One region of the Lysinibacillus sp. GJ-1 genome, then DNA from elsewhere that is predicted to be linked to it. Evidence: a T-box and tRNA genes for the amino acid it is inferred to sense, from the RefSeq annotation. Region 1 holds a T-box; the other regions hold tRNA genes.

Evidence for each region. A T-box is a leader RNA that pairs with one kind of tRNA and senses whether it is charged. The one in region 1 lies ahead of leuS (leucine--tRNA ligase), so its partner is inferred to be a tRNA-Leu.
Region 2: it encodes a tRNA-Leu, which carries the amino acid that the T-box ahead of leuS (leucine--tRNA ligase) is inferred to sense. The anticodon was not compared.
Region 3: it encodes a tRNA-Leu, which carries the amino acid that the T-box ahead of leuS (leucine--tRNA ligase) is inferred to sense. The anticodon was not compared.

Annotation. Positions count from the first base shown of each region.
Region 1 is NZ_CP088912.1:3,628,732-3,633,813, forward strand. It holds gene LO754_RS17885 (sigma-70 family RNA polymerase sigma factor) at 1-262, opposite strand, end outside; gene leuS (leucine--tRNA ligase) at 780-3,194, opposite strand; T-box leader at 3,287-3,505, opposite strand; gene LO754_RS17895 (transposase) at 3,757-4,341, shown strand; gene LO754_RS17900 (sulfate permease) at 4,393-5,082, opposite strand, start outside.
Region 2 is NZ_CP088912.1:116,310-121,391, forward strand. It holds rRNA gene LO754_RS00530 (23S ribosomal RNA) at 1-1,221, shown strand, start outside; rRNA gene rrf (5S ribosomal RNA) at 1,338-1,451, shown strand; tRNA gene LO754_RS00540 (tRNA-Val) at 1,462-1,537, shown strand; tRNA gene LO754_RS00545 (tRNA-Thr) at 1,541-1,616, shown strand; tRNA gene LO754_RS00550 (tRNA-Lys) at 1,623-1,698, shown strand; tRNA gene LO754_RS00555 (tRNA-Leu) at 1,721-1,801, shown strand; tRNA gene LO754_RS00560 (tRNA-Gly) at 1,853-1,927, shown strand; tRNA gene LO754_RS00565 (tRNA-Leu) at 1,933-2,020, shown strand; tRNA gene LO754_RS00570 (tRNA-Arg) at 2,034-2,110, shown strand; tRNA gene LO754_RS00575 (tRNA-Pro) at 2,120-2,196, shown strand; rRNA gene LO754_RS00580 (16S ribosomal RNA) at 2,432-3,978, shown strand; tRNA gene LO754_RS00585 (tRNA-Ile) at 4,075-4,149, shown strand; rRNA gene LO754_RS00590 (23S ribosomal RNA) at 4,326-5,082, shown strand, end outside.
Region 3 is NZ_CP088912.1:4,254,353-4,259,434, forward strand. It holds rRNA gene LO754_RS21130 (23S ribosomal RNA) at 1-68, opposite strand, end outside; rRNA gene LO754_RS21135 (16S ribosomal RNA) at 373-1,914, opposite strand; tRNA gene LO754_RS21140 (tRNA-Gly) at 2,125-2,198, opposite strand; tRNA gene LO754_RS21145 (tRNA-Arg) at 2,217-2,293, opposite strand; tRNA gene LO754_RS21150 (tRNA-Leu) at 2,318-2,403, opposite strand; tRNA gene LO754_RS21155 (tRNA-Lys) at 2,474-2,546, opposite strand; tRNA gene LO754_RS21160 (tRNA-Gln) at 2,562-2,636, opposite strand; tRNA gene LO754_RS21165 (tRNA-Asp) at 2,642-2,717, opposite strand; tRNA gene LO754_RS21170 (tRNA-Glu) at 2,745-2,816, opposite strand; tRNA gene LO754_RS21175 (tRNA-Asn) at 2,818-2,894, opposite strand; partial or broken gene LO754_RS21180 (SprT family protein) at 2,986-3,445, opposite strand; gene LO754_RS21185 (Tex family protein) at 3,509-5,082, opposite strand, start outside.

The sequences.
Region 1 (5,082 bases):
TACCAAAATGAAATTTGCTAAGTAATTGATGACGTTTATTTTTCCAGCTTCTTAAATAATCATGACTTTTATGTACTGTAATTTTTACTAAATAAGTTTTAAGCGAAGCTCTTTGTTCAAAGCGATGCTGTTGCAAATAGTAGGCGAGAAATACATCTTGTACGATTTCTTCTGCAATCGACCAATCTCGTACATATAAATAGGCCACACGAAGGCAATACTCGCCGTGCTCTTCCATAATGGCTGTTAAATGCTCACTCACTTGAGCCCCTCCTTTATTCATTCATCCTATAGTCGTAAAATTTTTAAAGTTGGTTTCACTTTAACAAAAAAAGTGCCCCCGCTTCGGACACTTTTTTTCGTAGCATCGTTTTAAAACTTTAGAATCGTCCCTATTTCTTACATTCTAATTTGCTTAGAGCTGTTTTCTATTTCGTCCATAACTAACATTAACTCCTAAACATTTGCCTTTTAGGTTACATGCTTGTGCCATATTTTTCGCTCGATATGATTTATCTGTTGGCGTTGATGCTTGTACTTTATAATTGTGCTACTTTCGATGTAGCATCTACCATACGTTTGAATTCCTGCCACTATTTCTTCCATTACGTGTCGACCTCTTCATTGTTAGCAAGATACTGTTTGCTTCCTTTCCGCTCAATCCCTGTATACGTGGCTCGTTTATCGCAATGCATGTAATGTTCCTATTCCCAACGACATTTATAAAAAAAAGCCGTGAAGTACGCTTCTTACAACGTATTTCACGGCTTCTTGTTTAATTATTTAACAACAATATTAACAAGCTTTCCTGGGATAACAATAATTTTTACCAAGTTTTTGCCCGCCATATATTCTTGTACTTTTTCATCGGCTAATGCTACTTTTTCAATTTCTTCTTTTGAAGCATCTTTTGCTACGATAATTTTCGCACGTACTTTACCTGCCACTTGAACAGCAACTTCCACTTCATCGTCCACAAGCTTAGACTCATCATACGCTGGCCATTCTTCATAAGATAATGTATTTTCATGACCTAATAGTTGCCATAGCTCTTCAGCAATATGCGGAGCGATTGGTGCTAGTATTTTCACAAATCCTTCAGCATAGGCTGTTGGAAGTACTTCTGCTTTGTAGCAGTCATTAATAAAGACCATCATTTGTGAAATAGCAGTATTGAAGCGAATCCCTTCGTAGTCTTCTGTCACTTTTTTCACTGTTTGGTGATATGACTTTTCTAAAAACTTATCGTCTGAAGTTTGCACTTTCGCTGATAGCGTACCTTCTTCGTTGACAAACAAACGCCAGATGCGGTCTAAGAAACGACGAGCACCGTCTAAACCATTAGTAGACCATGCAACTGAAGCCTCTAATGGACCCATGAACATTTCATAAAGTCGTAGTGTATCTGCACCGTGTGACTCTATGATTTCATCAGGGTTCACGACATTGCCTTTTGATTTAGACATTTTTTCATTACCTTCACCAAGAATCATACCTTGGTTAAATAATTTTTGGAATGGCTCTTTCGTGTGCACTACACCTAAATCGTATAGTACTTTATGCCAGAAGCGCGCGTATAGTAAATGCAATACTGCATGTTCTGCTCCACCAATATAAATATCAACCGGTAACCAACGTTTTAGTAACTCTGGATCAGCAATCGCTTCTTTGTTGTTAGGGTCAATATATCGTAGGAAGTACCAGCTAGAACCTGCCCATTGTGGCATTGTATTGGTTTCACGACGACCTTTTTTGCCTGTTTCAGGATCTACAACATTTACCCAATCCGTAATATTCGCTAATGGTGATTCCCCTGTTCCAGATGGACGAATATTATCTGTTTTTGGAAGCATTAATGGTAACTCCGCTTCTGGAACTGGAGTTGTTGTACCATCTTCCCAATGGATCATTGGGATTGGCTCACCCCAATAACGTTGACGAGAGAATAGCCAGTCACGAAGACGATAAGATACCTTTTTCTCCCCTACACCTTTTTCCTCTAGCCATTCAATCGCCTTTGCAATACCATCTGCTTTATTTAAACCATCAAGGAAATCAGAGTTAATGTGCTGACCGTCACCTGTAAATGCTTCTTTGTCGATATCTCCACCTTCAAGTACAGCAACGATGTCTAAACCAAACTCTTTAGCAAATTCATAATCACGTTCGTCATGTGCAGGAACAGCCATAATCGCACCAGTTCCGTACGTCGCTAACACATAATCAGCAATCCAAATTGGTACTTTTTTGCCGTTAATCGGATTTACTGCATAAGCGCCTGTAAATACACCTGTTTTTTCTTTGGCTAAATCTGTACGCTCTAAGTCTGATTTCATTTTTACTTTTTCAAGATATGCATTGACAGCAGCTTGTTGTTCAGCTGTTGTAATTTCAGCCACTAGTTTATGCTCTGGTGCAAGCACTGTATATGTTGCACCGAATAGCGTATCAGGGCGTGTTGTAAATACCGTAAAGTTTTTGTCCGACCCTTCGATGCTAAATGTTACTTCTGCACCTTCCGAACGACCAATCCAGTTACGTTGCATGTCTTTAATGGATTCTGGCCAATCTACTTCTTCTAAATCGTCGATTAAACGATCCGCATAAGCTGTAATTTTAAGTATCCATTGTTTCATTGGACGACGTTCTACTGGATGTCCGCCACGTTCAGACTTCCCATCGATAACTTCTTCATTCGCAAGCACTGTACCTAGAGCTGGGCACCAGTTTACCGCCACTTCATCTACATAAGCTAAGCCCTTTTTATATAATTGAATGAAAATCCATTGTGTCCATTTGTAGTATTCTGGATCTGTAGTGTTAATTTCACGATCCCAGTCATAACTAAAGCCTAACTCTTGAATTTGACGTTTAAATGTCGCAATATTTTTTGCTGTAAATTCTGCTGGGTCATTCCCAGTATCAAGTGCATATTGCTCGGCAGGTAATCCAAATGCATCCCATCCCATCGGATGTAGAACATTAAAGCCTTGCATACGTTTGAAACGTGAAAGGATATCTGTCGCTGTATAACCTTCTGGATGTCCTACGTGAAGTCCCGAACCTGATGGGTAAGGGAACATATCAAGCGCATAAAATTTCGGTTTATCCATTTCATTTTCTGTTTTGAATGTTTTGTTGACATCCCAATACTGTTGCCACTTTTTTTCAATTTGTTGATGATTAAAGCTCATTATTTTTCCTCCTTATAGTATGTGCAGTACCACTTATCGTAAGAATTGACAAAATATTTAAAAAATAAAAAAACTCGCCCCTTTCTTTGTTAGAAAGGGACGAGAGTATTCTTAACTCCCGCGGTACCACCCAAATTAGTGATTACACTCGGCTCAAGCTTCCTTAACGCGGAAATAACGGCAAACGTAAAATTTCATATTACGTATGCAGACTCAGCAGGCGAGTTCAATTTGCATCCTTACTAGCTTCCACCAACCGCTAGCTCTCTAAAAAGAACCACAAATTTACTATTCCTCATCAATGTCTTTACATGTATTGCATTTATTCTAATGGAAAGTTCTGAAAAGCACAAGCATCTTTTTATGGTGCCTGACACGCACACAATTTCCACACAATTATCAAAAAAATTTTTTCTATGCTTATTTTCACCAACAATTTTTCATTTCAACCTTCTATGCACATGAAAAATAAAAATAGTCATTACTTTCGTAACTCCCGTCTAATTGACGTTCTTTACATGCTTTTTTATGCTAAAGAAAAAAGCAAAGGAGGCAATAGCGTGTGCCAAGAAAAAAACGGCTTTGGTCCCCAGATCATTATCATCATGTAGTAGTACGCGGTAACAATCGTCAAACTATTTTTCACAATGTAGCAGATTACGAAGCTTTCTTTCGTGTATTACAATATGCTTATCACAAATATTCGTTTACGATTGTTGCCTATTGCGTTATGACTAACCACTATCACCTGCTGATTCGTTCACCCAAAGTGCCACTAGGCAAAGTGATGGCCAATGTTAATTGGCGTTACAGCAATTACTTTAAAAAGAAGTACAACTATTGCGGTCATCTATATGAGAGTCGATATTTTGCAGACCTTGTTCCCTCACAACTCGACATGCTTAGTGTTAGTCGCTATATTCACCGCAATCCTATCTCAACGTCTCCCCCTATGGTTGACAAAATGGAGGACTATCCTTATAGCTCGTATTATCTCTACAAGCATCCTATATCTTCAAGCTTCCCCTTCTTTGATACAAGTATTCTCAATAGCTTTTTTCTTCAAACATCGCAATGCCACTCACTATCTTACTGCCAATATTGCGAGGAACATGAAAGCAAATCATGTAATGTAGCACCCCAATAGGAAAGCTCCACACGACAATCCATCGTGTGGAGCTTTCCTGTTCAATCGTCATCAATTGTCAGAATCTTTTCCGTGCCTGTCACTCGAAAAGTCAGCACATTCATGGAAAGCGAAATGTTTACAACCAAGGCATTTATTCATATCTAAATGTGTCAATGCTCTATTTATAGCTTCTCCTGTATGTTCAAAAAAATGATCTTGTCCAATTTGAGCATATAATCCATTACGCATAAGCGCTAGTTTTAAGTCCTCTTGTATGCCCGTGACGAAGACCTTGCCACCACGCTTTGTAAAGTTCTCCACGATATTGCTAAAATAAGACTCACCTGTGGAGTCCATAAATGGCACTTTTCCCATACGTAAAATCAGGACGCTTGGTTGTTCTTGCATAGAATGCAGTAATGTCTCTTCAAACGTTTGCGCTGCACCAAAAAACAGTGGACCCTCAATCGTATAAATACTAATTTGTGGACAATCATGCTTTTGATTGACAACATAAGGTTGTACCTTTCCATTCTTTTTTGTATGGTCAGGTAATACTTTATCTATAACCAACTTCTCACTCATTCGTTTAGCAAACAACACAACGGCTAAGCCAAGACCTACTTCAACAGCAATCGTTAGGCTAGCGAAAACGGTAAGCAAAAAAGTAATAATTAATACAAGTGAATCTCCAGATTTCGCTTTTACAATATGAGCAAAATGTTTTTGTTCACTCATATTCCACGCAACGACCATTAG
Region 2 (5,082 bases), 1.2 Mb from region 1:
TTAAGGAACTCGGCAAAATGACCCCGTAACTTCGGGAGAAGGGGTGCTCTTGAGCGTGCAAGCGCATGAGAGCCGCAGTGAATAGGCCCAGGCGACTGTTTAGCAAAAACACAGGTCTCTGCAAAACCGTAAGGTGACGTATAGGGGCTGACGCCTGCCCGGTGCTGGAAGGTTAAGAGGAGTGGTTAGCGCAAGCGAAGCTGCGAATTGAAGCCCCAGTAAACGGCGGTAGTAACTATAACGGTCCTAAGGTAGCGAAATTCCTTGTCGGGTAAGTTCCGACCCGCACGAAAGGCGTAACGATCTGGGCACTGTCTCAACGAGAGACTCGGTGAAATTATAGTACCTGTGAAGATGCAGGTTACCCGCGACAGGACGGAAAGACCCCGTGGAGCTTTACTGTAGCCTGATATTGAATTTTGGTACAACTTGTACAGGATAGGTAGGAGCCAGAGATCTCGGAGCGCCAGCTTCGAAGGAGGCGTCGGTGGGATACTACCCTGGTTGTATTGAAATTCTAACCCATGCCCCTTAGCGGGGCAGGAGACAGTGTCAGGCGGACAGTTTGACTGGGGCGGTCGCCTCCTAAAAGGTAACGGAGGCGCCCAAAGGTTCCCTCAGAATGGTTGGAAATCATTCGTAGAGTGTAAAGGCACAAGGGAGCTTGACTGCGAGACCTACAAGTCGAGCAGGGTCGAAAGACGGGCTTAGTGATCCGGTGGTTCCGCATGGAAGGTACCATCGCTCAACGGATAAAAGCTACCCCGGGGATAACAGGCTTATCTCCCCAAGAGTCCACATCGACGGGGAGGTTTGGCACCTCGATGTCGGCTCATCGCATCCTGGGGCTGTAGTCGGTCCCAAGGGTTGGGCTGTTCGCCCATTAAAGCGGTACGCGAGCTGGGTTCAGAACGTCGTGAGACAGTTCGGTCCCTATCCGTCGTGGGCGTAGGAAATTTGAGAGGAGCTGTCCTTAGTACGAGAGGACCGGGATGGACACACCGCTGGTGTACCAGTTGTCTTGCCAAAGGCATCGCTGGGTAGCTATGTGTGGACGGGATAAGTGCTGAAAGCATCTAAGCATGAAGCCCCCCTCAAGATGAGATTTCCCATTACGCAAGTAAGTAAGATCCCTCAAAGACGATGAGGTAGATAGGTTCGAGGTGGAAGTGTGGTGACACATGGAGCTGACGAATACTAATCGATCGAGGACTTAACCAAAAAAAGTTTGAAACATTCAATGAACCGTTTATCCAGTTTTGAAAGAACAAGCAAGTTTTAAAAAAAGCTTGTAATTATAATAATTTATGTTATAATGAATCTTGTCTTTTAAATAGTCTAGTGATGATGGCAAAGAGGTCACACCCGTTCCCATACCGAACACGGAAGTTAAGCTCTTTAGCGCCGATGGTAGTTGGGGCTTCCCCTGTGAGAGTAGGACGTCGCTAGGCATAATACCCAGGAGGATTAGCTCAGCTGGGAGAGCATCTGCCTTACAAGCAGAGGGTCGGCGGTTCGAGCCCGTCATCCTCCACCATATGCCGGTTTAGCTCAGCAGGTAGAGCAACTGACTTGTAATCAGTAGGTCGTGGGTTCGATTCCTATAGCCGGCACCATTTTTTGAGCCATTAGCTCAGTTGGTAGAGCATCTGACTTTTAATCAGAGGGTCGAAGGTTCGAGTCCTTCATGGCTCACCATTTTAATTGCCAACAATAATATGCGGGTGTGGCGGAATTGGCAGACGCACTAGACTTAGGATCTAGCGCCGCGAGGCGTGGGGTTCGACTCCCTTCACCCGCATCATCTATATTTCAAATTTATAATTGCCAGGATAAATAATCTTATGCACATGCGGAAGTAGTTCAGTGGTAGAACACCACCTTGCCAAGGTGGGGGTCGCGAGTTCGAACCTCGTCTTCCGCTCCAAATGTGCCGGGGTGGCGGAACTGGCAGACGCACAGGACTTAAAATCCTGCGGTAGGTGACTACCGTGCCGGTTCGATTCCTACCTCGGCACCATTTTTAATATTTAGCGCCCGTAGCTCAATTGGATAGAGCGTCTGACTACGGATCAGAAGGTTGTGGGTTCGACTCCTGCCGGGCGCGCCAATAAATGAACGGGAAGTAGCTCAGCTTGGTAGAGCACTTGGTTTGGGACCAAGGGGTCGCAGGTTCGAATCCTGTCTTCCCGACCATTTCCTAAAATATACTTTATGGCTTAGCTCAGCTGGGAGAGCGCCTGCCTTGCACGCAGGAGGTCAGCGGTTCGATCCCGCTAGGCTCCACCAATTTTTATATATGAACCTTGAAAACTGAACAAGCAAAACGTAATCAATATAGTTTTTATTAGCTAACTTCGTTAGTGAACGAAACAAAAATTTGGACATCAAAATTGATGCCAGCAAAACAATTTGAGCTAATCAAATTTCTTTTATGGAGAGTTTGATCCTGGCTCAGGACGAACGCTGGCGGCGTGCCTAATACATGCAAGTCGAGCGAACAGAGAAGGAGCTTGCTCCTTTGACGTTAGCGGCGGACGGGTGAGTAACACGTGGGCAACCTACCCTATAGTTTGGGATAACTCCGGGAAACCGGGGCTAATACCGAATAATCTATCGTCCCTCATGGGACAATACTGAAAGACGGTTTCGGCTGTCGCTATAGGATGGCCGCGGCGCATTAGCTAGTTGGTGAGGTAACGGCTCACCAAGGCAACGATGCGTAGCCGACCTGAGAGGGTGATCGGTACCACACTGGGACTGAGACACGGCCAGACTCCTACGGGAGGCAGCAGTAGGGAATCTTCCACAATGGGCGAAAGCCTGATGGAGCAACGCCGCGTGAGTGAAGAAGGATTTCGGTTCGTAAAACTCTGTTGTAAGGGAAGAACAAGTACAGTAGTAACTGGCTGTACCTTGACGGTACCTTATTAGAAAGCCACGGCTAACTACGTGCCAGCAGCCGCGGTAATACGTAGGTGGCAAGCGTTGTCCGGAATTATTGGGCGTAAAGCGCGCGCAGGTGGTTTCTTAAGTCTGATGTGAAAGCCCACGGCTCAACCGTGGAGGGTCATTGGAAACTGGGAGACTTGAGTGCAGAAGAGGATAGTGGAATTCCAAGTGTAGCGGTGAAATGCGTAGAGATTTGGAGGAACACCAGTGGCGAAGGCGACTATCTGGTCTGTAACTGACACTGAGGCGCGAAAGCGTGGGGAGCAAACAGGATTAGATACCCTGGTAGTCCACGCCGTAAACGATGAGTGCTAAGTGTTAGGGGTTTCCGCCCCTTAGTGCTGCAGCTAACGCATTAAGCACTCCGCCTGGGGAGTACGGTCGCAAGACTGAAACTCAAAGGAATTGACGGGACCGCACAAGCGGTGGAGCATGTGGTTTAATTCGAAGCAACGCGAAGAACCTTACCAGGTCTTGACATCCCGTTGACCACTGTAGAGATATGGTTTTCCCTTCGGGGACAACGGTGACAGGTGGTGCATGGTTGTCGTCAGCTCGTGTCGTGAGATGTTGGGTTAAGTCCCGCAACGAGCGCAACCCTTGATCTTAGTTGCCATCATTTAGTTGGGCACTCTAAGGTGACTGCCGGTGACAAACCGGAGGAAGGTGGGGATGACGTCAAATCATCATGCCCCTTATGACCTGGGCTACACACGTGCTACAATGGACGATACAAACGGTTGCCAACTCGCGAGAGGGAGCTAATCCGATAAAGTCGTTCTCAGTTCGGATTGTAGGCTGCAACTCGCCTACATGAAGCCGGAATCGCTAGTAATCGCGGATCAGCATGCCGCGGTGAATACGTTCCCGGCCTTGTACACACCGCCCGTCACACCACGAGAGTTTGTAACACCCGAAGTCGGTGAGGTAACCTTTTGGAGCCAGCCGCCGAAGGTGGGATAGATGATTGGGGTGAAGTCGTAACAAGGTAGCCGTATCGGAAGGTGCGGCTGGATCACCTCCTTTCTAAGGATATTTTCGGAATACAAACCTTGGGTTTGTAAGATTACGTTTTGCGTTCAGTTTTGAAGGTTTATAACTAACTTTATAAAACTTCCAAGAGGCCTATAGCTCAGCTGGTTAGAGCGCACGCCTGATAAGCGTGAGGTCGATGGTTCGAGTCCATTTAGGCCACCATATATAACCTCTTGGTAGCTCAGCTGGGAGAGCGCCTGCCTTGCACGCAGGAGGTCAGCGGTTCGATCCCGCTAGGCTCCACCAATTTTTATTTGTTCTTTGAAAACTGGATAAAACGACATTGAAATTGTAACAAACACATTTATTTTTTAAGTTTTTTATAGGCTTAATAACTAGGTTAAGTTATTAAGGGCGCACGGCGAATGCCTTGGCACTAGGAGCCGAAGAAGGACGGCACTAACACCGATATGCTTCGGGGAGCTGTAAGTGAGCTTTGATCCGGAGATTTCCGAATGGGGGAACCCACTACGTTTAATCGCGTAGTATCTTGACGTGAATACATAGCGTCTTGAAGGCAGACCCAGGGAACTGAAACATCTAAGTACCTGGAGGAAGAGAAAGAAAAATCGATTCCCTGAGTAGCGGCGAGCGAAACGGGAAGAGCCCAAACCAAGAGGCTTGCCTCTTGGGGTTGTAGGACACTCTATACGGAGTTACAAAGGAATGAGTTAGATGAAGCGACTTGGAAAGGTCCGCCAGAGCAGGTAAAAGCCCTGTAGTCGAAAGTTCGTTCCCTCCAGAGTGGATCCTGAGTACGGCGGAACACGTGAAATTCCGTCGGAATCCGGGAGGACCATCTCCCAAGGCTAAATACTACCTAGTGACCGATAGTGAACCAGTACCGTGAGGGAAAGGTGAAAAGCACCCCGGAAGGGGAGTGAAAGAGATCCTGAAACCGTGTGCCTACAAGTAGTTAGAGCCCGTTAATGGGTGATAGCGTGCCTTTTGTAGAATGAACCGGCGAGTTACGATTACGTGCGAGGTTAAGCTTTAGAAGGCGGAGCCGCAGCGAAAGCGAGTCTGAATAGGGCGAATTAGTACGTGGTCGTAGACCCGAAACCAGGTGATCTACCCATGTCCAGGGTGAAGGTG
Region 3 (5,082 bases), 630 kb from region 1:
GTGTTAGTGCCGTCCTTCTTCGGCTCCTAGTGCCAAGGCATTCGCCGTGCGCCCTTAATAACTTAACCTATCGGCTTCCAATCAACTGCGCATTTCGTTGTCAGCTTCTCTCGTTCAATCAGTCACGTACGTAAGTACGCTCCTTCATTCACTCGTTCGCTTCCTAGAACTGCTTGTGTCTTGAAACCCTATTTCGTTATTAAGCCTATAAAAAACTTAAAAAATAAATGTGTTTGTTACAATTTCAATGTCGTTTTATCCAGTTTTCAAAGAACAAGTTTTGAAGTATTTCATCGTAATGATGAACCTTCAAAACTGAACGCAAAACGTAATCTTACAAACCCAAGGTTTGTATTCCGAAAATATCCTTAGAAAGGAGGTGATCCAGCCGCACCTTCCGATACGGCTACCTTGTTACGACTTCACCCCAATCATCTATCCCACCTTCGGCGGCTGGCTCCAAAAGGTTACCTCACCGACTTCGGGTGTTACAAACTCTCGTGGTGTGACGGGCGGTGTGTACAAGGCGGGAACGTATTCACCGCGGCATGCTGATCCGCGATTACTAGCGATTCCGGCTTCATGTAGGCGAGTTGCAGCCTACAATCCGAACTGAGAACGACTTTATCGGATTAGCTCCCTCTCGCGAGTTGGCAACCGTTTGTATCGTCCATTGTAGCACGTGTGTAGCCCAGGTCATAAGGGGCATGATGATTTGACGTCATCCCCACCTTCCTCCGGTTTGTCACCGGCAGTCACCTTAGAGTGCCCAACTAAATGATGGCAACTAAGATCAAGGGTTGCGCTCGTTGCGGGACTTAACCCAACATCTCACGACACGAGCTGACGACAACCATGCACCACCTGTCACCGTTGTCCCCGAAGGGAAAACCATATCTCTACAGTGGTCAACGGGATGTCAAGACCTGGTAAGGTTCTTCGCGTTGCTTCGAATTAAACCACATGCTCCACCGCTTGTGCGGTACCCCGTCAATTCCTTTGAGTTTCAGTCTTGCGACCGTACTCCCCAGGCGGAGTGCTTAATGCGTTAGCTGCAGCACTAAGGGGCGGAAACCCCCTAACACTTAGCACTCATCGTTTACGGCGTGGACTACCAGGGTATCTAATCCTGTTTGCTCCCCACGCTTTCGCGCCTCAGTGTCAGTTACAGACCAGATAGTCGCCTTCGCCACTGGTGTTCCTCCAAATCTCTACGCATTTCACCGCTACACTTGGAATTCCACTATCCTCTTCTGCACTCAAGTCTCCCAGTTTCCAATGACCCTCCACGGTTGAGCCGTGGGCTTTCACATCAGACTTAAGAAACCACCTGCGCGCGCTTTACGCCCAATAATTCCGGACAACGCTTGCCACCTACGTATTACCGCGGCTGCTGGCACGTAGTTAGCCGTGGCTTTCTAATAAGGTACCGTCAAGGTACAGCCAGTTACTACTGTACTTGTTCTTCCCTTACAACAGAGTTTTACGAACCGAAATCCTTCTTCACTCACGCGGCGTTGCTCCATCAGGCTTTCGCCCATTGTGGAAGATTCCCTACTGCTGCCTCCCGTAGGAGTCTGGGTGTCTCAGTCCCAGTGTGGTGACCCCTCTCAGGTCGGCTACGCATCGTTGCCTTGGTGAGCCGTTACCTCACCAACTAGCTAATGCGCCGCGGTATCCTATAGCGACAGCGAGATGCCGTCTTTCAGTATTGTCCCATGAGGGACAAAAGATTATTCGGTATTAGCCCCGGTTTCCCGGAGTTATCCCAAACTATAGGGTAGGTTGCCCACGTGTTACTCACCCGTCCGCCGCTAACGTCAAAGGAGCAAGCTCCTTCTCTGTTCGCTCGACTTGCATGTATTAGGCACGCCGCCAGCGTTCGTCCTGAGCCAGGATCAAACTCTCCATAAAAGAAATTTGATTAGCTCAAATTGTTTTGCTGGCATCAATTTTGATGTCCAAAATTTTGTTTCGTTCACTAACAAAGTTAGCTAGTAAAAACTATATTGATTACGTTTTGCTTGTTCAGTTTTCAAGGTTCATTTTGTTGCCGTTTGTTTCAGCGACTTTTACATCTTAACATTTTACGTTAATGATGTCAACAATTTTTTTAAATATTTTTGGAGCGGGTGATGAGAATCGAACTCACGACATCAGCTTGGAAGGCTGAGGTTTTACCATTAAACTACACCCGCAATTATTAAAATGTATTATGGCGCGCCCGGCAGGAGTCGAACCCACAACCTTCTGATCCGTAGTCAGACGCTCTATCCAATTGAGCTACGGGCGCATGTGTTAAATAACTGAACTGACTTGGTGCGGCCGAGAGGACTTGAACCTCCACGGGGTTGCCCCCACTAGGCCCTCAACCTAGCGCGTCTGCCGTTCCGCCACGACCGCATTCAAAAAAATAGGAACCTTCTTATTATACAATGATAATTCGAATTTTCAACCTTTTTCTTAAAAAAGATGAGCCATGAAGGACTCGAACCTTCGACCCTCTGATTAAAAGTCAGATGCTCTACCAACTGAGCTAATGGCTCATATTAAGAAATGAATGGCTGGGGTACTAGGATTCGAACCTAGGCATGACGGAATCAAAATCCGTTGCCTTACCGCTTGGCTATACCCCAATAAGTGGCGGTCCCGACCGGGATCGAACCGGCGATCTCCTGCGTGACAGGCAGGCATGTTAACCGCTACACCACGGGACCAATGTTACAATTATCTATTTATGAAAATGACCCCTACGGGATTCGAACCCGTGTTACCGCCGTGAAAGGGCGGTGTCTTAACCGCTTGACCAAGGGGCCATGGCTCCGAAGGCAGGACTCGAACCTGCGACAACCTGATTAACAGTCAGGTGCTACTACCAACTGAGCTACTTCGGAATAATCATATTGTGTTGTCGGCTTTATCTTGTCGACTTTTACTATTATAGGGATTAGCTGAATAAACGTCAACCCTTTTTTAAAATTTTTTTTACTCAACTATCATTAATTGCCCTGAACACTTGCCACAACAGTATCTGTTCACATTGAATCTAATTTTTCTAACATACCTTTGGTGACATTGTATACATTCATATGTATAGTGAGGACGCTGTTTTTTGCTACGAGATTTAGGTATTTGCAACGCTGAACAAAATCGAGGGGCATTCACTTTTTAACAACGCTCGAAAATCTTTATCACGATGTTGATAGCCCCTTCCTTCAAGGTGCAAGTGGTAATGACATAATTCATGAAGAATGATCCCCTCTACCTCTCTAACACCATATATTTCAAACGCCTTTGGATTGATTTCAATATGGTGGGATTGCAAAAGATAACGCCCACCTGTTGTACGCAGCCTTGGATTAAAGTATGCACGATGCATAAAGGGTTTATGAAAACTTTCTAATGAAATTCGACTTACAAGCTGTTGCAGTTCCTCATTGTTCAATTTCATCACCTCTAACAATAAGAATACCACACTGCGCAGTATAGACAGTGTGGTAAGAAATTATTACACTTCAACCATTTGTTTTTCTGGAGGAAGCATCGTTAATGAAATAAGGCCTTTGTTTACCTCTATTTGTTCCACCCATACTGTGACAATATCACCTAATGCCACAACCTCTAATGGATGTTTAATACGTTTTTTTTGCAACTTGGAAATATGCACAAGCCCATCTTGTTTTACACCAATATCAACGAATGCACCAAAATCGACGACATTCCGTACAGTACCTTGTAATTCCATTCCTACTTGTAAATCTTCCATTTTTAAAACATCCGTTTTAAGTAATGGTTGTGGGAAAGCATCACGCGGGTCACGGCTTGGTTTCATTAAAGTATCTACAATATCCTGAACAGTAACAACGCCAATCCCTAGACTTTCGCTTAACGCTTGAACATTAAGTGCTGCAATTGCTTCCTCTGCCTTTTGTGTTCCTAGTTCTTTTTTATTTATGTGAGCCGCTTCTAAAATTTGCTCTGCAATATTGTAGCTTTCTGGGTGAATACCTGTCGCATCGAATGGATTTTTCGCTTCAGGCACACGTAAAAACCCTATTGCTTGCTCATACGTTTTTGCACCGAGGCGAGGAATTTTCTTCAGTTGCGCACGAGTTGTGAATTGCCCATTTTCTTCTCGTACTTTTACAATGTTTTCGGCAACGGTTTTCGATAACCCTGAAACATATTGCAATAAAGAGGCTGATGCTGTATTGACATCGACACCGACTTGGTTGACCGCTGTTTCTACTATAAATGTTAATGACTCTGATAATTTCTTTTGAGAAACATCATGCTGATATTGCCCAACACCTACTGCCTTTGGCTCAATTTTTACTAATTCCGACAATGGGTCCTGCAAACGTCGTGCAATGGACACCGCGCTCCGTTGCTCTACTTGCAAATCAGGAAACTCAGCACGCGCAACCTCCGACGCTGAATATACGGATGCACCGGCTTCGTTGACAATAATATAGGCCACATCTGTATTCACTTCACTTAAAACATCGGCAATAAATTGCTCAGTTTCGCGCGAGGCTGTCCCATTACCAATCGCAATGATTGTAATAGGATATTTCGCTAAAATCTCTTTCACAACTGCTTTTGATTTTGCTACATCTGGCTTTGGCGGATGTGGGTAAATCGCCGTAACTTCTAGCATTTTACCCGTCTCATCAACAACAGCTAATTTACAACCCGTACGATAGGCAGGATCCACCCCTAGTACATACTTACCTTTTAACGGTGGCTGTAGTAAAAGATTGCGGAGATTTTCCGAGAAAATATGAATCGCTTGCGCCTCTGCTTTTTCCGTTAATTCATTACGTAACTCTCTCTCAATCGATGGTTGAATTAATCGTTTATAGGAATCCTCTATTGCAAGTTTCACCTCTGCAATGGCAGGTGAGAAACCTGTTGCTGGTATCCACTCTTTCCACATAATCATCAGTACTCGATCTATCGGTACTTGGATAGCAACCTTTAAGACATCCTCCTTCTCCCCACGATTGACAGCTAAAATACGATGAGGAACAATGCGGTTGACAGGCTCTTCATATTCGTAATACATTTCAAAAACCTTTT